Regions from separate parts of the Mesorhizobium sp. M0514 genome, predicted to be linked through region 3. Evidence: riboswitches for the same ligand, from Rfam matches in the RefSeq annotation. Region 3 holds a riboswitch; each other region holds the start of a gene.
The links. Region 3 has a riboswitch for cobalamin ahead of NKI61_RS10320 (aromatic ring-hydroxylating oxygenase subunit alpha). Riboswitches for the same ligand answer to the same signal wherever they lie in the genome.

Region 1: it holds a riboswitch for cobalamin, as region 3 does, so the genes downstream of both, NKI61_RS26760 (DUF1636 family protein) here and NKI61_RS10320 (aromatic ring-hydroxylating oxygenase subunit alpha) in region 3, are expected to answer to the same signal.
Region 2: it holds a riboswitch for cobalamin, as region 3 does, so the genes downstream of both, metE (5-methyltetrahydropteroyltriglutamate--homocysteine S-methyltransferase) here and NKI61_RS10320 (aromatic ring-hydroxylating oxygenase subunit alpha) in region 3, are expected to answer to the same signal.

What each region holds. Positions count from the first base shown of each region.
Region 1 is NZ_JAMYQZ010000088.1:16,352-24,021, reverse strand. It holds partial or broken gene NKI61_RS26770 (cobaltochelatase subunit CobN) at 1-669, opposite strand, end outside; gene cobW (cobalamin biosynthesis protein CobW) at 785-1,837, opposite strand; gene NKI61_RS26760 (DUF1636 family protein) at 1,840-2,265, opposite strand; cobalamin riboswitch at 2,304-2,507, opposite strand; gene NKI61_RS26755 (winged helix-turn-helix domain-containing protein) at 2,537-3,739, opposite strand; gene NKI61_RS26750 (NADH-quinone oxidoreductase subunit A) at 4,067-4,432, shown strand; gene NKI61_RS26745 (NuoB/complex I 20 kDa subunit family protein) at 4,423-5,004, shown strand; gene NKI61_RS26740 (NADH-quinone oxidoreductase subunit C) at 5,009-5,611, shown strand; gene NKI61_RS26735 (four helix bundle protein) at 5,645-6,022, shown strand; gene NKI61_RS26730 (NADH-quinone oxidoreductase subunit D) at 6,089-7,279, shown strand; gene NKI61_RS26725 (DUF7674 family protein) at 7,279-7,670, shown strand, end outside.
Region 2 is NZ_JAMYQZ010000041.1:37,577-45,246, reverse strand. It holds gene glyA (serine hydroxymethyltransferase) at 1-806, shown strand, start outside; gene metK (methionine adenosyltransferase) at 860-2,035, shown strand; gene NKI61_RS18115 (adenosine kinase) at 2,144-3,136, shown strand; cobalamin riboswitch at 3,542-3,743, shown strand; gene metE (5-methyltetrahydropteroyltriglutamate--homocysteine S-methyltransferase) at 3,835-6,183, shown strand; gene NKI61_RS18105 (cytochrome-c peroxidase) at 6,628-7,670, opposite strand, start outside.
Region 3 is NZ_JAMYQZ010000018.1:48,289-55,958, reverse strand. It holds gene bglA (beta-galactosidase BglA) at 1-807, shown strand, start outside; gene NKI61_RS10340 (ABC transporter ATP-binding protein) at 873-1,985, shown strand; gene NKI61_RS10335 (DUF680 domain-containing protein) at 2,057-2,290, opposite strand; partial or broken gene NKI61_RS10330 (DUF680 domain-containing protein) at 2,362-2,565, opposite strand; gene NKI61_RS10325 (DUF680 domain-containing protein) at 2,632-2,838, opposite strand; cobalamin riboswitch at 3,338-3,539, shown strand; gene NKI61_RS10320 (aromatic ring-hydroxylating oxygenase subunit alpha) at 3,657-4,904, shown strand; gene NKI61_RS10315 (FAD-binding oxidoreductase) at 4,942-6,042, shown strand; gene NKI61_RS10310 (PqqD family protein) at 6,204-6,626, shown strand; gene NKI61_RS10305 (serine kinase) at 6,779-7,670, shown strand, end outside.

The DNA of each region.
Region 1 (7,670 bases), on a different contig from region 3:
AAAAGTGCCGAGGTCCGCGCCGGCTGATCTCCCCCCTTGCGGGGGAGATGTCCGGCAGGACAGAGGGGGGTGTGAAGGAACGCCGACATCGGCCAAATCCAACTTGCCTACGACGCCGCGGCCTGGCTCGTAGTAGCCAGCTTTCGGCACGCTGACCGGCTCTGCAACCGCCGCATCCGACCCAGCCAACCCCGCCAGCCGCTGCACCAGCGCCGTCATATTCTCCGGCCCGCCCTCGCGGAAATAGCCAAGCAGCGCGTCCAGTTCCGGGCGCGACAGCGTCGAGGCTTCGATCAGCCTGAGATCCTCGTCGTGGCTTTCACCAGGCAGCAGCGCCAGCTTGATGCCGTTCGCACGGGCAGTCGCGGCAAGCTGGTCGCAGCCATAGCGCCACCAGTCGTAGCCGCCGAGGATGCGCACCAAAATCACCTTGGCGTAGCGAGCGACGCTGTCGATCCAGAGGTCCACGGACATGGGATGGCGCAGGTCGCGCAGCGCCGCTAGCCGCATTGACGGCAGGCGGGCAGCATCGGCCTTCCAGCCCGCCGCGAGGCCGGCGAGGTCGCTGTCGGTGAAGGACAGCGCCACGATATCCGCCGGCGTCTGCCGGAGATCAACTGGCTCGGCGAGATCGTCGAGCGACGCGGATGTGGTGGTGAGTATGTGCATCGCGGCTTAGCGCGTTTCACCGTTTCACGGAAACGGCGAGCCGCTCTATCTCCTTGTTTTTACGCAATTCCTCTGGGAAAACCGTTTCACACTTTTCCTGGAATTGCTCCTGAGATCAGCCGGCGAGTATACGCTCGATCGCCGGGCGGTTCAGCCCCTTCAGGCCAATGACGACGAGACGCGAGCGGCGATCGTCTTCGGCCGTCCAGGCGCGGTCATAATAATGGTTGACGCGTGGGCCGACGGCCTGCAGCAAAAGCCGCATCGGCTTGCCGCCGACATCGACGAAGCCTTTCACACGCAGCACATTCTCTTCCTCGGCCACCATGGCGACGCGCCTGGCCAGTTCGTCCGGATTGGCGATCGAGGGGATGTCGACGATGAAGGTGTCGAAATCGTCATGCTCGTGGTCGAAAGCGCCGTCATGGTGGGACTTGCGGTTCTCGATGTCGTCCTCGACGGCGAGACCGAGGCCAAGCAGCACCGAGGGATCGACCTTGCCATGCGCGGTCGGCACGATTTTTACCGCGCGAGCGGAATGCTCATTGATGATGGCGTTGGCGCGGGCCGAACCGGGGGCGTCCATCAAATCGCTCTTCGACAGGATGATCAGGTCGGCGCAGGCGATCTGGTCCTCGAAGACTTCTTCGACCGGATCGTCATGGTCGAGCGTTTCGTCCTGAGCGCGCTGAGCCTGCAGGGCGTCCATATCGTTGGCAACGCGTCCCTCCGCCAGCGCCGGGCCGTCGACCACGGCGATGACGCCGTCGACGGTTACCCGGCTTTTCACACTCGGCCACTGGAATGCCTGGACCAGCGGCTTGGGCAGAGCCAGGCCCGAGGTCTCGATCAGGATGTGGTCGACCTTCGGCGTCAGTGCGAGGATCTTGTCGAGCGCGGGCACGAAATCGTCGGCGACTGTACAGCAGATGCAGCCATTGGCGAGTTCGACGATGTTTTCCTCGGGGCAGGTGTCGATGCCGCAGCCTTTCAGGATTTCGCCGTCGATGCCGATGTCGCCGAACTCGTTGACGATGATGGCGATGCGCTTGCCCCCGGCGTTTTCCAGGAGATGGCGGACCAGCGTCGTCTTGCCGGCGCCGAGAAAGCCGGTGACGACGGTGCAGGGAACACGGGAGAGATTGCCGGCCGGGTTTGAAGCGTTCATCGTCAGTCCTTCAGCATATCGAGGGGTGGGATGCGGGCAACGAGGCCGCGCTTGAGGCTATCGGGCCGGCCGCGCCACGGGATGAGGCCGTCGGTCGAGGTCGCGAAGAGCTTTGCGCCGGTGACGAGGTCGGCGCCGCTGGTTGCGGTCAGATCGCCGAAGACATAGCTCCAGCAGCCGTCACGCAGGATGGCAGCGCTCAGCCGGCGCTTGCAATTGCCGAGGCATTCGGCGGTGCGGACCCGGATATCGCCGGCAGCGGCGAGGCGCGTGTCGTCGGCCAGCAGTTCGCCGGCGCGGGGGTGAGCGTCTGAGCCGGTTTCATCGCGGCATGAGGCGCAGACGATGACGGTCACGCCGGCCAACGCGTCGCTATCGGCAGACGAAACATCCGCTGTGCCAGCCGAAAAACTGCTGTTCTGGTCCAAAAACCGTGCTCCTTGCCCGGAAACCCGCCAGGCGATCGGATACTTTGTCTCAGACGGCAGGTCTCCTGGCTCGCGGGTCATCGCCTTGGTTAGCCGCCTTCCCGGTGTTACCCAGTGGCATTCGGCCTTGGCTCTTCGCTTACAGTTGCGGGGACAGCCGCGGATTTGGGATTTTGTCCCGCACCGCATTCCCTCTTGGCCCTTGCCGTTGCGGGCAGGGGACCGTCTGGAGCGGATTTAGGCCGTTGCGGGGAGTTGTGTCAACGCGCTGCTACGACATGGCGATGTCGGCCAGGGGTTTCCCCAGATTGCCGGCCGGCGTCACTTCGATGCGCTCAAGGCCAAGCCAGCCCTGCATCTGCTTTAGTTCCTCGAAAAGCTGTGCGGTGGTCTCAGGCGGTGCGCCTGCTTCGGCATAGGCGGCGTGGACGCGTAAGACACTCGCAGGCCGGTCGGCCTTCAGATCGACGCGGGCGACGATCCGGTCGCCGAGCAGGAAGGGCAGCACGTAGTAGCCATATTGCCGCTTGTCGGCCGGGGTGTAGATCTCGATGCGGTAGTGGAAATCGAACAGGCGCTCGGTGCGCGAGCGCTCGAAGACCACCGGATCGAAGGGCGCCAGTAGCGCGCGGGCGTCGATCTTTCGCGGCAGACGGGCGTCCTTATAGAGGTAAGCCGGCTTGTCCCAGCCTTCGACGTTTACCGGCAGCAACTCGCCCATCTCGACCAGTTCCTCCAACCGGCCCTTCATGTCGGCTGGCGACAAGCGGAAATAATCGCGCAGGTCACCCGACGTCGCGATGCCGTGGGCGCGGGCGGAAATGCGCAGCAATTCGCGGTGCGCGTCCTCGGCCGCCGGCACCGGCAGGTCGAGGATCGCCTGCGGCAGCACGCGCTCGGGCAGGTCGTAGAAGCGCTCGAAGCCACGGCGGTGCGCCGTGGTGATGCGTCCGGCCCAGAAGAGCCATTCGAAGGCGTGCTTGGCGTGGCTCCAGCCCCACCAGCCGCCCGAACCTTTCTGGCCCTCCAGTGCCGAAGCGGCAATCGGGCCGCGCTCGGCGACCGCGCGGTAGATGTCTTCAATATAGGCGGCGTGTTCGCGGCCCCATTTGGCCAGCCCCAGATACATTTCGTCGCCCTGCTCGGCGCGCTGCATGCGCCAGCGCATCAACGGGTAGGTCTCGACCGGCAGGAACGAGGCCTCATGCGCCCAGTACTCGAACACGGTGCGCTTGCGGGTGATTGCGGCATTGTCGAGCAGGGTGAGCGGGTAGGGGCCAAGGCGCGAATAGAGCGGCATATAGTGGGCGCGCACCACGGCGCTGACGGAATCGATCTGCAGCAGGCCGGTGCGCGACAGCACGCGGGCGAGGTGGCGGCGATCGGGCGTGCCGACCGGGCGGGGATCGAGAAATCCTTGCGCGGCGAGCCCGATGCGCCTGGCCGTGGGGAGTGAGATTTTGTCCTTCGTCAAAGTGTCTTGCCTCGAACCATTTTCCCGAATTTAGCCGGCGATTCCGGTCATGCTAGCAGGCAAATGGCGGGAGATGTGTCAGGAGACAAAAGTGGAGTGAAAGGTGAAGGAAATCAAACAGGAGGAGATCGGACCAGTTTTTCCCGGCCTGCCGTCCAGCACTGTCTTTTGAACAAGGTTTGACTTGCTTCGCTGAAAGCCGTGCGCTAACCCTCGCCGCGTTGCAGCAAAGGCACCTAAAACGGTTCAGCGGTTAAACTGTCGCGCTTCCGCATTAGGGTTGGTTGCTGTAATCAAAGTGGATTGGCCGCCAACGGAAAGCCGAGCATGAACGTACTCCTCAGTTCATACCTGCCCATCGTCCTCTTCATCGCCGTGGCCGCGGTTGTAGGCCTGGCGCTTATCATCGCGCCGTTCCTGGTGGCTTATCGCAATCCCGATCCGGAGAAGCTTTCCGCCTACGAGTGCGGGTTCAACTCGTTCGACGATGCCCGGATGAAATTCGACATCCGCTTCTACCTCGTGTCGATCCTGTTCATCATCTTCGATCTGGAAGTGGCCTTCCTGTTTCCGTGGGCGGTGTCGTTCTCGAAGATCGGCATGCTCGGTTTCTGGTCGATGATGGTGTTTTTGGCGGTGCTGACCATCGGCTTTGCCTATGAATGGAAAAAAGGAGCGCTGGAATGGGATTGAACGACAGTTCCGGAACGCTCGTCGCGCCGAAGCCCAAAGGTCTGATCGACCCCAATACCGGACGTCCGGTCGGTTCCGACGATCCGTTCTTCCTCGAGATCAACAATGAACTGGCCGACAAGGGTTTTCTGGTCACCTCGACCGAGGCGCTGATCACCTGGGCACGCAGCGGCTCGCTGATGTTCATGACCTTCGGTCTCGCCTGCTGTGCCGTCGAGATGATCCACACCTCGATGCCGCGCTATGATTCTGAAAGGTTTGGCGTGGCTCCTCGCGCGTCGCCGCGCCAGTCCGACATCATGATCGTGGCGGGAACGCTGACCAACAAGATGGCCCCGGCTTTGCGCAAGGTCTACGACCAGATGCCGGAGCCGCGCTACGTCATCTCGATGGGTTCCTGCGCCAATGGCGGCGGCTATTACCACTATTCCTATTCGGTGGTGCGCGGCTGCGACCGCATCGTGCCGGTCGACATCTATGTGCCCGGTTGCCCGCCAAGCGCCGAAGCTCTGCTCTACGGCATTCTTCTCCTGCAGAAGAAGATCCGCCGCACCGGCACGATCGAACGGTAAGACCATGGCCGCATCTCTGAGCGAACTGTCGACCTATCTCGGCGAAAAGCTGCCGGGCCGCGTGTCCGATGCGGTGCTGGCCTATGGCGAACTGACGATCTCGGTTGCTACAGACAATCTGATCGAGGTGACAAGCTTCCTGCGTGACGATTCGGGCTGCCAGTTCATTTCGATCATCGATATCTGCGGCGCCGACTACCCGTCGCGCGTCAAGCGTTTCGACGTCGTCTATCATCTGCTTTCGCCGAAGCAGAATTTGCGCATCCGCATCAAGGTCCAGGCCGACGAAGAGACGCTGGTGCCGTCGCTCACCGCTGTCTATCCCGGCGCCGACTGGTATGAGCGCGAGGCCTATGACCTTTATGGCGTGCTGTTCTCCGGCCATCCGGACCTGCGCCGCATCCTCACGGATTACGGCTTCGAGGGCCATCCCCTGCGCAAGGATTTCCCGCTGACCGGTTTCGTCGAGGTTCGCTACGACGACGAAGCCAAGCGCGTCATCTACGAGCCTGTGGAACTGAAGCAGGAATTCCGCAATTTCGATTTTCTTTCGCCATGGGAAGGGACGGATTACGTCCTGCCGGGCGATGAGAAGGCGAAACAGTGAGTAGGAAGTAGTGAGTAGTCAGTAGCAAAAGATTTGGAGCAACGGATCGAATCTTATCGCGACTTGAAGGTGTGGCAATCGGCGATGACGCTTGCTGAGGATTGCTACCGTTTCACCAAAGAGTTTCCGAGGGATGAGATTTACGGCATGACCTCTCAGATGCGCCGATCGGCGGTTTCGGTCGCAGCGAACGTCGCGGAGGGATACGGTCGGGAGAACAGAGGGTCGTTCGTTCAATTTTTGCGCATGGCGCAAGGCTCGTTGAAGGAACTGGAGACACACATACTGCTGGCATGTCGGGTTGGCCTGCTGCGAAAAGACAATGAGATTGAGCTGCTGCTGCGATGCGAAGAGATTGGAAAAATGATGAGATCTCTTATCCGAACGGTGCAGGCCAAGCAGGCGGAATGAAGCAGGCATTGAGATTGATGATCACTACTCACTACTCACTACTGACTCTTCGCCAGAGGCGCCAGAATGGCTGAAACCTCCGTCCGCAACTTTAACATCAACTTCGGACCGCAGCACCCTGCGGCGCACGGTGTTTTGCGTCTTGTGCTGGAGCTGGACGGCGAGGTCGTGGATCGCGTCGATCCGCATATCGGCCTACTCCATCGCGGCACCGAAAAGCTGATCGAGCACAAGACCTATCTGCAGGCGGTGCCCTATCTCGACCGGCTCGATTATTGCGCTCCGATGAACCAGGAGCATGCCTTCGCGCTCGCCACCGAGCGGTTGCTCGGCATCGAAGTGCCGAAGCGCGGCCAGTTGATCCGCGTGCTCTATTCCGAGCTCAGCCGCATCATGTCGCACATCCTCAATGTGACGACGCAGGCGCTGGATATCGGCGCGCTGACGCCGCCGCTGTGGGGTTTCGTCGAACGCGAAAAGCTGATGGTGTTTTATGAGCGCGCTTCCGGTTCGCGCATGCATGCGGCCTATTTCCGTCCCGGCGGCGTGCACCAGGATCTGCCGGCGAAGCTGGTCGAGGACATCGGCAAGTGGATCGACCCGTTCCTGAAGTCGCTTGACGACCTCGACAGGCTGCTTACCGGCAACCGCATCTTCAAGCAACGCAATGTCGATATCGGTATCGTGTCGCTTGCCGACGCCTGGGCCTGGGGCTTTTCCGGCGTCATGGTGCGCGGCTCGGGTGCGGCCTGGGATTTGCGCAAGTCGCAGCCTTATGAATGCTATTCCGAGATGGATTTCGACATCCCGATCGGCAAGAACGGCGACTGCTACGACCGTTATCTCGTGCGCATGGAAGAAATGCGCCAGTCGGCCAAGATCATGCGCCAGTGCGTCGACCTTCTGCTCGGCAAGGAAAGCACCGGGCCCGTGTCGAACCTCGACGGCAAGGTGGTGCCGCCCAAGCGCCAGGCGATGAAGCGCTCGATGGAAGCGCTGATCCATCACTTCAAGCTCTACACCGAGGGCTATCGCGTGCCGGCCGGCGAGGTCTATGCCGCCGTCGAGGCGCCGAAGGGCGAGTTCGGGGTCTATCTCGTCTCCGACGGCACCAACAAACCCTACCGCTGCAAGCTGCGCGCGCCCGGCTTCGCGCATCTGCAAGCCATGGATTTCCTCTGCCGCGGCCATATGCTGGCCGACGTCACCGCCGTGTTGGGTTCCCTCGATATCGTCTTCGGGGAGGTTGATCGGTGATGGCGGCAGCCAATCCTACAGTGCGCTCTCAGGTCGGTGTTCGAGGGAATGCGGACGCTGCCCTACCGCGGTGGCGCGAATTGGCAAAAGCCATGCTGCCGGTCGAGTTCGCCGAGGCTTCTTACAACTCGACTCAGCACTGTTCCATCTATGACTTCTTTTTTACCCTGCTACCCAAGACGCGCCTTGCCCACCGCGACAATGACATGGACAAGCTGGGTAGAATGCATGGGTTCGCCCAATGGGCTGCCGTTCACCCGAACAAACAGATTTGGAATGCGGCTGGTGTCGCTTTTTACGAGCACTTGTTCGACGATGACATCGACGCTGATGCGGTCATGGCATGGATCTCGCCTCAAGTAAGGCAAACTGTTCTGGGGCTGTGGCAATA
Region 2 (7,670 bases), on a different contig from region 3:
AACGGCCGCGGCTCATTTGGGTCGGCGGAACCGCTTACCCGCGTGTCTTTGACTACGCGGCAATGGCAGAAATTGCCCTGGAAGCGAACTCCTATCTCGTAGCCGACATTGCGCACATTAGCGGCCTGATTGCCGCGGGAGCGCACCCGAATCCCGTGGGCCATTGCGACGTGGTCAGCAGCACGTCCCACAAGTCGATCCGCGGTCCCCGCGGTGGCTTCATTTTGTCAAGGAACGAAGATCGCTATCAGGCCCTGTATCATACAAAGAGCAAATACAATCTCGCCAGACGAATAGACCGGGCGGTCTTCCCTCACCTGCAAGGCGGACCTCACATGAATGCCATCGCTGCGCTAGCGGTTGCCTTGCACGAAGCCGCGAACCCGTCCTTCCGAAGCTACGGCCAACAGACGGTCAAGAATGCCAAGGCTCTGGCACATGCACTGCTTGAGCGAGGTTATGACCTGGTTACCGGGGGGACGGACAATCACATGCTGATCCTTGATCTTCGCGATCGGCCACTATCGGGCAAGGCCTATGCCGAGCGACTAGCAAAGGCAGGAATCATCACAAACTTTAATATGGTGCCTGGCGACCCGCGGCATCCGGCGGTCACAAGCGGAATTCGCCTGGGGGCGCCAGCAGTGACGTCAATGGGCATGCGCGATGTGGAAATGGTGCAAATTGCTGGCTTCATTGACTCCGTCCTCCAGCGGCCAGACGACGAAGATCTCCATGCCTGCGTGCGAAGAGACGTTGCCGACTTGTGCGCTGCGTTCGAGGTCCCGGGCATCTCCGACAAGTAAGGTGGGCCAAGCAAAATGCCCATACCACATCCAACATCCGAAGCGAGGTATTCATGGCTAGGCAGTTCGTGTTCTCTTCCGAATCGGTGGGCGCGGGGCACCCGGATAAGTTGGCCGACAACATCTCGGATGCCATCCTCGATGCCATCCTCCGCACAGATCCCAAGGCGCGCGTCGCCTGTGAAGCGTTGGTAAAATCAGGGATAGTCGTTCTGGCTGGCGAGATCACCAGCGATGCCCAGGTGGATTACAGCCAAGTTGCGCGCGATACGATTCTCGACATTGGGTACGACGACGAGGCTGTCGGCTTTGACGGCCGGCGTTGCTCCGTCGTTCATGCCCTCACCGAGCAGTCGCCCGACATCAGCCAAGGCGTTGACGAGGGAAGAGGGCAAGACCTCCAGCAGGGAGCGGGAGATCAGGGCCTCATGTTCGGCTACGCATGCCGCGAAACCGATACCCTGATGCCTTTGCCGATCCAGCTCGCTCATCGCTTGACGAAACGGCAGGCGTATGTCCGGAAGGCACAACAGCTTGGCTGGTTGCGTCCTGACATGAAATCCCAAGTCTCAGTGCGCTATGAGGGGTTGCGCCCGGTCGCCCTGGATACCATCGTCGTGTCGACGCAACATGACGAGCAGGTCTCGCAAGAGACTGTCCGCGAGGGCGTCATTGAGGAAATCATAAAGCCTGTCCTGCCGACCCACCTGGAGACGGAAGGCATCAGAATTCTGGTCAACCCGACGGGGCGGTTCGTAGTCGGCGGGCCGCGCGGCGACTGCGGTCTCACTGGACGCAAGATCATCGTCGATTCCTATGGCGGGATGGGTCGTCATGGCGGCGGCGCCTTCTCGGGCAAGGACCCGTCCAAGGTTGACCGCTCGGCTGCCTATGCAGCCCGCTATGTCGCAAAGAACATCGTCGCTAGCGGACTTGCGGACGTGTGCGAGGTGCAGCTTGCTTACGCAATCGGCGTGGCCAGTCCGGTTTCCGTCATGGTCAACACGTTCGGGACAGCCAGGGTTGAGGAAAGCAGGATCGAGCGCCTCATTCTTGAGTTGTTCGATCTCAGACCGAAAGGCATTATCAAGATGCTTGATCTCTTACGCCCTATATACCGTAATACAGCGACCTATGGCCATTTCGGCCGTGAAGAGCCTGATTTCACCTGGGAGAAGACAGACAGGGCGGACGAATTGCGTCGCGAGGCAGGACTCGCCGCCCCGTGAGAGCCGCCGGCGAACGGATTGGCAAGCGGAAAGCCCATTTCCACCGGGCAGACCCGCGCCTGGCAGGCGTGGCGAGAAGCCGGCTCGGGTTTTTTGGCGGAGACATTGATGCCGGATTATGACGTGCTTTGCATCGGCAATGCCATTGTCGACATCATCGCCCAGTGCGACGAGGCATTCCTCGAGATCAACGGCATCATCAAGGGCGCGATGAACCTGATCGACACGCGCCGCGCCGAACTGCTCTACAGCCGCATGGGCCCGGCGATCGAGGCCTCCGGCGGCAGTGCCGGCAACACGGCGGCCGGCGTAGCCAGCTTCGGCGGCCGCGCCGCCTTCTTCGGCAAGGTCTCCAACGATGCGCTGGGCGAAATCTATGCGCACGATATCCATGCACAGGGTGTCGCCTTCGACACCAGGCCGCTCGAGGGACAGCCGCCGACGGCGCGCTCTATGATCTTCGTCACGCCCGACGGCGAGCGCTCGATGAACACCTATCTCGGCGCCTGCGTCGAGCTTGGCCCTGAGGATGTCGAGGCCGACAAGGCATCCGGCGCCAAGGTTACCTATTTCGAGGGCTATTTGTGGGATCCGCCGCGCGCCAAGGAGGCGATCCGGCAGACGGCGAAGCTCGCACACGAGGCCGGACGCGAAGTGTCGATGACGTTGTCGGATTCGTTCTGCGTCGACCGCTACCGGGACGAGTTCCTCGAGCTGATGCGCTCGGGCACTGTCGACATCGTCTTTGCCAACAGCCACGAGATCAAGTCGCTCTACCAGACAAAATCCTTCGACGAGGCGCTGGCTCAGATCCGCAAGGACTGCAAGATTGCCGCCGTCACCCGTTCCGAAAAAGGCTCGGTGATCGTGCGCGGCGACGAGACCGTGGTCATCGAGGCGACCGCCATCAAGGAGTTGGTCGACACCACCGGCGCCGGCGACCTCTACGCCGCCGGTTTCCTGCATGGCTACACGCAGGGCCGCAACCTCAAGACCTGCGGCGACCTTGGCTCGCTGGCGGCCGGCCTGGTGATCCAGCAGATCGGCCCAAGGCCAAGGCAGAATTTGCGCCGCGAGGCGGAAGGGGCTGGGTTGCTGTAGATGCGCGGGCAACTAACCAGCCGCCCTACTGACGCGATGACCGCAGTGGCGGAACTGTGTCAAAGCTCGCTGATAGCGACAGCCATTCGCTTCGGAGAACTGACCCATGCTGCTGCCGTGAAGCTCGCTGGAGGAGCGGTGCAAGGCGTGCTTGCCATGACGGCATTCACCGTCATCCAGATCGTCACCAGCATTTTCCAGAAGCTCAGCTTGGGGAAGGCCAGTAAGGTTCCTGAGGTAACGGAGAACTCTCGGCGTCCGTCGGACTTGACTTGCGATCACGTCCCACGATGCCGAATGCGGGCAGCAGACTGAATATTTCACAATGCTAGACAAAGGCGTAAAACGCGACCATATAACGACATAAACATTTCATTATGCGTCATTGACAAAGAGCGGGTTGCTGTGATTGTCTGCTGTTGTGGTTCTCGCGTACGGTGCTGCCGCAGCGGAGCTAAGAGGGAAGCCGGTGCGATGCCGGCGCTGCCCCCGCAACTGTTAGCGGCGTAGCCGATCCACTCATGTCACTGAGGCGAATACCCTCGGGAAGACGGGTAGAGGCTATGACCCCGCGAGCCAGGAGACCTGCCACGCCGAATTACGTCCACGGGCGGGGTGTCTCGGTGGCCGCTGCAACCGGCGTGCCGGCCTGCTAGCGCCTTCCTTGTCACCGACGCCCCCAACCATCGGGGTATGACATGACTGTCTCTCAGCAAATTCCTGTAGCAACGCTCGGCGTGCCGCGCTTCGGTCGTCGGCGAGAACTGAAATTCGCCCTCGAAAGCTACTGGTCCGGAACATCGTCCGCTGGCGACCTTCTTGCGACGTCGAAGGCGCTCCGTGCCGCTAGCTGGGAAGAGCAGCGCGATCGCGGCGTGTCGAAAATCCCGTCGAACGACTTCTCGCTTTACGACCATGTGCTCGACACCGCAGCCATGGTCGGGGCCATTCCATCCCGGTACGGCTGGAATAGCGGCGAGGTCCCACTTGACATCTACTTCGCAATGGCGCGCGGCAACCAGGGTCAGACGGAGGATTGTGGACACGCTGGTCACCAGGAGGAGGCTCGTGGACCTGGTGTAACCGCGATGGAAATGACCAAGTGGTTTGACACCAACTACCACTACATTGTGCCGGAACTCGATGATGATCAGACGTTCGCCCTCTCGTCATCGAAGCCGGTCGATTACTTCCTCGAGGCTAAAGCTCTCGGCATTCACACACGCCCAGTCATCCTTGGACCCATCACCTTCCTCAAGCTGGCGAAATCGCGTGCCGAAGGGTTCGGTCCCATCGCGCTCCTACCGCGGCTGCTGCCCGTTTACGAGCAAGTCCTGCAGAGGCTGAAGCTGTCGGGAGCCGACTGGGTGCAGATCGATGAGCCAGCGCTTGTCCTCGATCTGAACCCGAACGAACGAGCTGCGTTCGAATTCGCCTATGGCCAGCTGTCGAAAGCCGCGCCCGAGCTGAAGATCATGCTGGCTACGTATTTCGGGTCGCTGGGAGACAATCTCGAAACCGCGGTTTCTCTGCCCCTGGCCGGCCTGCATATTGATCTCGTGCGCGCTCCCGAGCAGCTGGAAACGGTGGGTCGGCTCGCTCCGAAGGATCTGGTGCTCTCGCTCGGCTTGATCGATGGCCGCAACGTCTGGCGTGCGAACCTGCCCGCCATTCTCGACCGCATCAAACCGATCGTCGCCGGCTGGCCCTTGGACCGCGTCGAGATTGCGCCTTCTTGCTCGATGCTGCATGTGCCGATTGACCTGCGCATGGAGACGGAACTCGAGGCGGACATCAGGTCGTGGCTCGCCTTCGCGGCCCAGAAGACCGACGAGCTGGTCTTGCTGGCCCGGGCCCTTTCCAAAGGCAGGGATGCGGTGGCAGCCGCGTTGAAAGCTTCTGCCGAGGCTGCCGCCACTCGCTTGACGTCCACGAAGATCCATGACCCGCTTGTTGAGGGGCGGATCGCCAGCATTGACCATAGCATGAAACGACGAGAGAGCGCTTTTGGCGAGCGCTCCAGAGTCCAGGCCGGCACGCTCGGGCTGCCGCCGTTCCCGACGACGACAATCGGGTCCTTCCCGCAGACGCCGCAGGTACGCCGCGCGCGGTCCGCTCATGCGAAGGGCCAGCTCAGTTATGTCGACTACGAGATTTTCCTGAAGAAGGAGATCGAGTCAGCAATTCGTTGGCAGGAAGAGATCGGGCTGGACGTGCTGGTGCACGGTGAGTTCGAACGAAACGATATGGTACAGCATTTCGGCGAGCAGCTGTCCGGCTTCGCCTTCACTCAGCATGCCTGGGTGCAAAGCTATGGGTCGCGCTACGTGCGTCCCCCCATCATCTTCGGGGACGTATCGAGGCGCAATCCGATGACGGTGCGCTGGTGGCAATTCGCCCAGTCGCTTACGGAAAAGCCTGTGAAGGGAATGCTCACAGGCCCAGTGACCATTCTCAACTGGTCCTTTGTTCGAGACGACGTACCCCGCTCCGAAGCCTGCCGCCAGATCGCGCTCGCCATCCGCGACGAAGTGACGGATCTCGAAAGGTCCGGCGCAAGGATGATCCAGATCGATGAGGCCGCGTTTCGCGAAGGATTGCCACTGCGCCAATCTGACTGGAAAGCCTATCTCGACTGGGCTGTCGAATGCTTCCGGATCGCTTCAACGGGTGTAAAGGACGCGACTCGAATCCATACCCACATGTGCTATTCGGAGTTCAACGAGATCATCGACGCGATCGCTGGAATGGATGCGGATGTCATTTCGATTGAGACGTCGCGCTCCAAGATGGAACTGCTGGACGCCTTCACGAGCTCCAAATATCCGAACGAGATCGGTCCCGGCGTCTATGACATTCACTCACCACGTGTGCCGGAGGTCTGCGAGATTTCGGACCTAATCATGCTTGCCCGCGAGCGACTGTCCGACGGCCAACTGTGGGTAAACCCGGACTGTGGCCTCAAAACACGGAAATGGGAGGAGGTCCGCCCTGCCCTCATGAACATGGTCGCTGCAGCGCGCGCGCTCCGGGAGAAAGTGGCCTGAGGCTTCTCCTTCCTCACCGTGTGGTGAGCTACCGGCTGGCTCCTGTCGGCCGTGAACATGCCAAACCGGCACACTCTTGGAAATGAGCCACTCGGCGCAAATGTGCAATTTCCCTACGGCACGTGTCTTAATCCCGCAGAAATATAAATGTGGCACTACGCTATAATATCGGTTCCTTGGGGACATACAGGCCCCGCGCCTCGAACAAATCGGACACGCGTCGTTTCTCGAAGTAGACTGCTTGGCGCGTTCGCTCAGGCAGCGACAATATATGGTGCTGCGTCTGTCCGCCCCCCAGTTGATCGCGCAGACTACGGGCGAGGTGGCAGGGTTCGGGTATCGCTAGACTAGCGTCCCGCCAATTCGGAGATGGACGTCGCAATTCGTGTCGCCAAGTAAAAATCGCCAATCATTTTCGATTGCGAGTCCGCAGCCAGTTGGCCCTTATTTTCCTGAGATCTGCGTTACAGGCCGGGGCGTTGTCGCCGTTTCTGAGGGTAAGATGGGATAGGCGACGTCAGGTGCCTCTCCGGTCAGCGAGTTGAGGAAGGCAACAAGCAGGTCAACTTCTTCGTCCGCCAGTACTACGCCGAGCTGGGTGGTCCCCATAATGGCGACGGCCTGTTTCAGATCCCAAACCTTGCCCGAATGAAAGTATGGCGCGGTGAGTGCAACGTTGCGCAGCGGCGCCACGCGGAAGACATAGGAATCGTCGGCTGCATTGGTGACCTCAAATCGGCCCTTGTCTTTGTCCGGCAGGACTTCGGCGCTGGGCCGTTCCACGAGGCCGAATGGGTAATAGGCTTGCCCACCAACGTTGATGCCGGCATGGCAGGACGAGCAGCCTTTGTCCATGAAAAGCACCAGGCCCTGTTTCTGTTCGGAAGTCATGGCAACCTCATCACCATTCAGGAAGCTGTCGAACGGGGCAGGTGTGACCAGTGTCGCCTCGAAGGCTTCGATCGCCTTGGCGAAGTTGTCGAAGGTGACCCGATCGGCTTCAGCCGGAAAAGCTGCATCGAACCACTCGACATATTGCGGCATGGACTTGAGAGTGGCGATGAGTTGGCCCGGTGTATTGGCCATTTCGATCCCGGCTTGGACCGGTCCCTTCGCCTGAGCCTTCAGGTCTTCGGCACGACCATCCCAGAACTGGGCGATGTTGAAGACAGCGTTCAGTACAGTCGGCGCGTTGCGCTGTCCCTTCTGCCAACCATGGCCAATCGAGGTTTCGTGATTGTCGTCGCCGCCGGTGGCCAGGTTGTGGCATGAATTGCACGACAAGACGCCTGACGCCGAGACGCGTGGATCGAAGAACAGTGCCTTGCCGAGAGTGATCTTTTCCGGGGTGATCGGGTTGTTGGCGACTGTCGGCGTGGTGGATGGCAAAGCCGTGAAGGTGGCCAATGCCGTATCTCTGAGGTCGGTGGGGATCGAATCCGCAGCAAAGGCGGTGGGTGCCAGCAAGGTGACAGCCATCGTACTGA
Region 3 (7,670 bases):
TCGCAGCGTGGGCTGGAAGTGGTCGCCGCCTACACCGCCGGCGGCAAACGCGTCCACATGTGCTATTCCTTCGATTTCCTGGCGCCGGAAAAGATCAGCGCCGCCAAGGTGCCCCAGGTGCTGGAAGCCTTCGGCAAGGTCGCCAGCGACGGCTGGTCGTGCTGGGCCTTTTCCAACCACGACGTGATGCGTCCGGCCTCGCGCTGGGCCGCCGACGAGGCCGACCCGGCCGCCTATCTGAAGGTTATCTCGGCGCTGCTGATGTCGCTGCGCGGTTCGGTCTGCCTCTATCAGGGAGAGGAGCTTGGGCTGGGCGAAGCCGAGTTGCAGTTCGAGGATCTGCAGGACCCCTACGGCATTCGCTTCTGGCCCGAATTCAAGGGCCGCGACGGCTGCCGCACGCCGATGGTGTGGGATGCAACCGCCAGCAATGCCGGCTTTTCGACGGCCAAGCCCTGGCTGCCGGTGCCGGGCAAGCATTTGTCGCAAGCCGTCAATGTTCAGCAGGGCGACGCGGCCTCGCTGCTCGAGCACTACCGGCGCTTTCTCGGTTTCCGCCGCCAGCATCCGGCCCTGGCCAAAGGCGATATCGAGTTCATCGAAAGCGAGGGCGACACCGTCGCCTTCACCCGCCGTGAGGGCAATGAGCAGATCGTCTGCGTCTTCAATCTGGCCAGCAAGCCGGCCGAGGTCGATCTCGGTGGTCAGGCGCTGCTGCCCTTGGCCGGGCACGGTTTTTCGGGACAATCCGGCACAGGTTCCATCCGCCTCGGCGGCTACGGCGCCTGGTTCGGGCGCATCGACTGAGTTTTTGACGAAACTGGATTTTTTGAGAAATCCAGGTTCTCTAGGGAAATCACTGGGAGGAAATCATGGCCGACGTCACGCTGAGACAGGTGAAGAAATCATACGGCAATCTGCACATTCTCCACGGCATCGACCTCGACATAAAGTCGGGCGAGTTCATCGTCTTCGTCGGCCCGTCGGGTTGCGGCAAGTCGACCTTGCTGCGGTCCATCGCCGGGCTTGAGGAGATCACCTCCGGCGAGCTGAAGATCGCCGGCGAGGTGGTGAACGACGTGCCGCCTTCCAAGCGCGGCATCGCCATGGTTTTCCAGTCCTATGCGCTCTATCCGCACATGACCGTCTACGACAACATGGCCTTCTCGATGAAGATCGGCAAGGAAAGCAAGGCCGAGATCGACAAGCGGGTGCGGCAGGCCGCCGAAATCCTGCAGCTGACCAAATATCTCGACCGCCTGCCCAAGGCGATGTCGGGCGGCCAGCGCCAGCGTGTCGCCATCGGTCGCGCCATCGTGCGCAATCCGAAAGTGTTCCTGTTCGACGAGCCGCTGTCGAATCTCGACGCGGCGCTGCGCGTCGCGACCCGCATCGAGATCGCCAAGCTCAAGGAATCGATGCCTGCCACGACCATGATCTACGTCACCCACGATCAGGTCGAAGCGATGACGCTCGCCGACCGCATCGTCGTGCTGAAGGATGGCCATATCGAGCAGGTCGGCACGCCGATGGACCTCTACAAGAAGCCCGGCAATCTGTTCGTTGCCCAGTTCATCGGCTCGCCGGCCATGAACATCCTGCCGGCGACAATCGACAGGACGGGCAACCCGACAATCGTCAGCCATGTCGGCGGCCGCAAGGCAACGGTGCCGATCGCAACGCCGGCGTCAGCAAAGGGTGCGGCAGTCAGCTTCGGCGTGCGGCCGGAGGATCTGTCGGCCGCCACCGGCGCGGACTATCTTTTCGAGGGCGTGGTGGACTATGTCGAGCAACTCGGCGAGGTGCAGCTTGTCTATGTCGATATCGGCCGCGCCGACCTGCCGTTGGTGACCAAGCTGCCCGGCAATGTCGAGGTCAAGCGCGGGGCAAAGCTGCGACTGACCGCGGATGCCGGGGACCTGCACATCTTCGACGCCGATGGGCACTCCTTCTCGCTCAAGCCGGTGGAAGTGAAGGCGGCTTGAGATAGCTGCGTCGTACAGGTATGAAAAAGAGCGGCGGGCCAGGCCCGCCGCTCTTTTTTAAGCTTCGGCTGTTAGTTGTTGCCGAACCGATCCCTGTCGCTGCTCTGAGGAACGAACTTCTGTTGGTCGTTCGACGAGTTCAGCAGCTTGTAGACCGCCGAGTTGGTGCCGGTCGACGAAGTGCGGGTGGTGTCGACGGCAGCGGCCGGCTGGTTGGCGCCATTGGAGCCATAATTGTCGCTGCCGGCAAAGGCAGCGCTCGAAACAGCCAGAAGGGCTGCGGTGGCAAGAACGATCTTCTTCATTTTAGTCTCCTGAATTTTTCTGATGCCGCCAGCTGCAGCGGATAAGCCCGCCGCGTGCTGGGAACCGGCTTTTAACGGCCGAAAAGGTTACGGTCGGCACCGTGGGCAGGCGCCTCCTCGGCTGGAGCCGACTTCTCAACCGAAGCCGTATGGCCACTATCGGTCGACGTAATCGCAGGCTAGTTGGCGCCGTTGGAACCGTAGTTGTCGCTGCCGGCGAAAGCGCTGCCGGAGATGGCCAAAACGGCGGCGGCAGCAAGGATGAGCTTTTTCATTTTCAAACACTCCTGAATTTTTGGGATCCCGAGAGCGACGGGTTAGCCGCTCTCCTTTGGTCGGGATTAGCGATTGCCGTAGAGGTCGCGGTCGGCGCCCTGAACGACAGGCTGCTTGTCAGCGTGCGCCGGCTTCTGAATGGACGCCGTATACGAGCTGTCGACCGAGACGGCTGGCTGGTTCGCACCATTGGAACCGTAATTGTCGCTACCGGCGAAGGCGCTGCCGGTGATCGCCAAAACGGCTGCGGCAGTGAGGATGATCTTTTTCATTTTTAGTACTCCAGTTTGTCTGTCCGTCTAGCGGCGTGTCTTGGGAGGAATTCGCGTCGTTCGGACAGCCCCGATGTGGGAAAGCCATAGGCTGGTTTCCAATCACGAAGTTGTTCCGTGTGGACCACGCTCCTGCACCTTGAAATTGTACCAGGAAGTTCCTTCATGGCTGTTTATTGTATTGTTTTCAGTTGCTTATGTCGAACCGAGTGGTTCGCTCCGGTGTCGGTTTCCGGGCCGTCGTTCACACCGTCCTGCACGCATTGTCAACAGAAACGAACCGTTCGGTTCGATTAGAGATTGCTAATAGTAACTTTTCGATACCGTTGAGCCCTTTTTGCCCCCGATCGAACTGGATCCGCAGCGATTCGAAACGGCGATGATGGCGTCGCAAGAAACGTCTCAGCTCTTTGACCGGCGGCGGGGAGCGTATGCCGCGCGTGTCGCGCCGCATGGATACGATGTCGCTTTCATGCCGACGTCGCGATCGCTGCCGTGATTAGATGATCGCATCTCAGGTGCCGCTTCGTGACGACGCAGCGGAGAATTGGGAAGCCGGTCAGAATCCGGCGCTGCCCCCGCAACGGTGGTGGAGTTGAAGTCGCAACGGGAGACCACTGGGCAAGAGCCTGGGAAGGTGTCGCGATGGTCCGCAAGGACAACTCCAGAGCCCGGAAACCAGCCCGAGATGCATAGACTCGACTGATCGCGGTGGGCGGTCAAGAGGTGGATAGTGCATGTCCGGCGCCGCGCCGGCCTGCGTCCGATCCTTCCTCCATCACCACCAAGTTCAGTCCTTAAACCACGAGGACAGAACTATGGATACGCGCAACGACATGCTGAGGCTCCTGAACGGCCGCAAGCAAGGCTTTTCGCTGGAACAGCCCTTCTACACCGACCCGGACTATTTCAAGCTCGACATGGAGCTTATCTGGTATCGCGACTGGCTGTTCATCGGCCATGATTGCGAACTGCCGAAGCCCGGCAGCTATATCACCGTGCAGATCGGCGATTATCCGGTGGTGCTGGTCCGCGACCAGAAGGGCAACATCAACGCCTTTCACAATTCCTGCCGCCATCGCGGCAGCCGTGTCTGCAACACTGAGAAGGGCATGGCGGCAAAGCTTGTCTGCCCCTATCACCAGTGGACCTACGAGCTTGACGGCCGGCTGCTGTTTGCCCGCCAGATGGCCGACGGTTTCGACAAGAGCCAGTTCGGCCTGAAGCCCGTCGCCTGCGAGAGCGTCGGCGGCTACATCTTCATCTGCCTGGCGAAAGAACCTGCCGACTTTGCGCCGATGCGCGCCATGATAGAGCCCTACCTCAAGCCGCACCGGCTGAATGAAGCCAAGGTCGCCTTCGAGAGCACCATCATCGAGAAGGGCAACTGGAAGCTGGTCTGGGAAAACAACCGCGAATGCTATCACTGCGCCGGCAATCATCCAGAGCTGTGCAAGACATTCCCCGAAGCGCCGACGGTGACCGGCGTGCAGGGCGCCGACAGCGATCCGGAGATGCTGGCGCACTGGGCGAAATGCGAGGCGGCGGGCCTGCCGAGCAAGTTCCGCATCGATCCGGCCGGGCAATACCGCGCCACCCGCGCGCCGCTGCTGCGCGATGCCGTCAGCTACACGATGTCGGGAAAGCGCGCGGTGACGAAGAACCTGTCCGACACTGTTGCCGCCGACCGCATCGGCACCTTGATGCACTACCACTATCCGACGACTTGGAACCACATACTGATCGACCATGCGGTCACCTTCCGGGTGCTGCCGATCAGCGCCACGCAAACCGCGGTGACGACCAAGTGGCTGGTGCACAAGGATGCGGTCGAGGGGGTCGACTACAACCTTGAGGAGCTCACCCATGTCTGGACCGAGACCAACGACCAGGACCGCCGCATCGTCGAGGAAAACGCCTTCGGCATCCTGTCTCCGGCCTATGAGCCCGGCCCCTATTCGGAGCTGCACGAGGGCGGCGTGATCCAGTTCGTCGAATGGTACGCGGCCTTCATCGGCCCGCGCCTTGCCGAAGGTGGCAGGCCGGCGCTGCGCAGCGTCGCGTGAGCTGGAGCAGGCGAAGAAGGACCGGAGGATGAATGCGATGACGGATCTTGGGCTCTATCGCCATCTCGACCAGATGGCGCCCTGGAACGATAGGCTGCAGGTGCTGGAAGTGATCGGCGTCAGCGACGAGGCGCCTGACGTCAAGACCTTCACCTTCCGCTCCGACAACCAGACCTGGTTCCGCTACAAGCCGGGCCAGTTCCTGACGCTGGAACTGCCGACACCGGACGGGCCGCTGATGCGCACCTATACGCTGTCGTCGTCGCCATCGCGGCCGTTTTCGATCGCGGTGACGGTCAAGGCGCAGGCCGGCAGCATCGGCACGCGCTGGATGTTCGACCATCTGGTGCCCGGTTCGCATGTCAAGGCCTACGGACCGGCCGGCGACTTCTCGTTGCACAGCCACCCGGCGGCCAAATACCTGTTCATTTCCGCCGGCTCCGGCGTGACGCCGATGATGTCGATGCTGCGCTGGCTGAACGACTGCGCGCCATGGACCGATGTCGGTTTCGTCAACTGCGCGCGGCGTGCCGAAGAGATCATCTTCCGCAAGGAACTCGAACTGCTCGGCGGCCATATGCCCGGCCTGTCGCTCGGCTTCATGATCGAGGAACGTTCCAGCCGCGAGGGCTGGTACGGTCATATGGGGCGCATCGACGCGATCCGGCTGCCCTTGCTGGCTCCGGATTTCCGCGAGCGCGAAATCTTCTGCTGCGGCCCCGATCCGTTCATGCGCGCCGTGCGCGGCATGCTGGATGCCGCCGGCTTCGACATGACGAAATACCATCAGGAGAGCTTTGCCGCGCCTGTGATGGAGGAAATTCCGGCGCCGTTTGCCTCCCCGGTCGAGGACGGCATCGCTGCACCTGTCGAAGCCGTGACGCCGATCCGCTTCTCGCTTTCGGAGGTCGATGCCGGCTGCGTCGCCGGCCAGACCGTGCTGCAGACCGCGCGCAGCTCGGGCGTGCGGATTCCCGCCGCCTGCGAGTTCGGCCTGTGCGGCACCTGCAAGGTGAAGAAGGTCTCCGGCGAAGTCGAGATGAGCCACAATGGCGGCATCCTCGACCACGAGATCGATGACGGTTTCATCCTTGCCTGCTGCTCGAAACCGTTGTCGGCGCTCGAAATCGAGGCTTGAGCCGGTCGACTTCGCCGCAACGGTCGCCGACGCAGGCGTTGTGTTCGCGGGTCTTTGTCTTGCCAAGCATAGGCCGAGTGATTTAGACGCACTTAGGAAGGGCTGGGCAGACGGTGAAGCCGGCGCATCCCTTCAGGGCGCATGGGACGGGGGACAGAGCGATGCAACAGCGGGTCTACGCGGTCGCAAGCAAGGACATCGTTTTCGAATCATTCGATGGCGAAGCCGTCGTTCTCGATCTTTCGAACGGCAAGTATTTCGGCTTTTCCGATTCCGGCAGCCGGGTCTGGCAGGCTTTGTCGTCCGGCGTCGCCACTGAAGCACTGGTCGGAGCTGCCGCGGGCGCCGCAAAAACAAGCCTGGCCGACCTCGAAAGCTTCGTTGCCCGACTGCTCGATTTCGGGTTGCTTGCGCCAGCCGAAACACCGGCACAACCGCTTTCGGGCGAGCTGTCGGCTGCGCTTGCTGCCAGCAATGAGCCGCTCAAGGTCGATGTCCATGACGACCTTGCCGATCTCATCATTGTCGACCCGATCCATGAGGTTGAGGAACCTCTCGGCTGGCCGGCGGTGAAACAGGCATAATCGTTTCCCTAAAGCGCGTCGCGTTTGAACGGACTCAGGCGACGCGGTTTAGATCTTTGATTTTATGCATGTCGTCGTCTCAAAACCGGGGCCACCCCGAGCGACATGCATCAGGCGACCCGGCGCAATTCTGGACGCTGAACAACCAACACATGCCTTTGATCACGCTGCAAACCCTGCCGGATTATGCCCGCCATGTGCTGGCGGCCGCGGAAAGCGCCGCCGCCTTCTATCCCGTTACCGCCAGCGTGCGGTTGCCGGGACTGGAGCTGAGTGTCCACCTCGACCATGGCACGCTGGCGGAAGCCATGAGCCATGCCTTCATACCGGCCCCGGAAAATCCGTCTGCATCTGACGGCTGCCGCATTTTCGTCGCCCACCCGGGCATCGATGGCGTCCTCGCCCCGGCCACCTGGAGCCGAGGCGATTACAACCATCATGCCTTTGCCAACCGGCTGGAAGAGGCCGGATTGCGCGGCAGCTACTATCATGACCTCGATTTCTGGCAGTTCCATGATCCGCAACGCCATGTCGGGGCGCAGCTGATGATGGCGGCCGAGGCCTTTCCGCCATGGGAACAGGCGGCGCCGCTGCGCGCCTTCCTGCATTGGGAATATGCGGCGCGCGGCATGCGGCTTACCCATGCCGGCACGCTGGGCATCGATGGCAAGGGCGTGTTGCTGGCGGGCTCCGGGGGAGCCGGAAAATCGGGAACGGTCGTCGCCGGCCTGCTCAATGGGCTCGATAGCGTCGGCGACGACTATGTGCTGATCGACCGGACCGGGGGGGTGACGGCCTATCCGCTGTTTGCCACGCTCAAGCAGGATCCGGAGGGCTTCAGGCGGCTGAAGCTGGAGGAGCGGCTAAAGTCGTACCAACCGCTGAACTGGCAAGGCAAGCATGCCTTTCACATCAACGAGATCGCGCCTCGACCAACTCCTGCAAGTCTGGACATTATTGCTTTGATAGTGCCCCATATCAGGGGAGGTGCGAGAAGCTCGGTCATGCCCATATCGCGCAAGGATGCCATGATCGCCTTGGCGC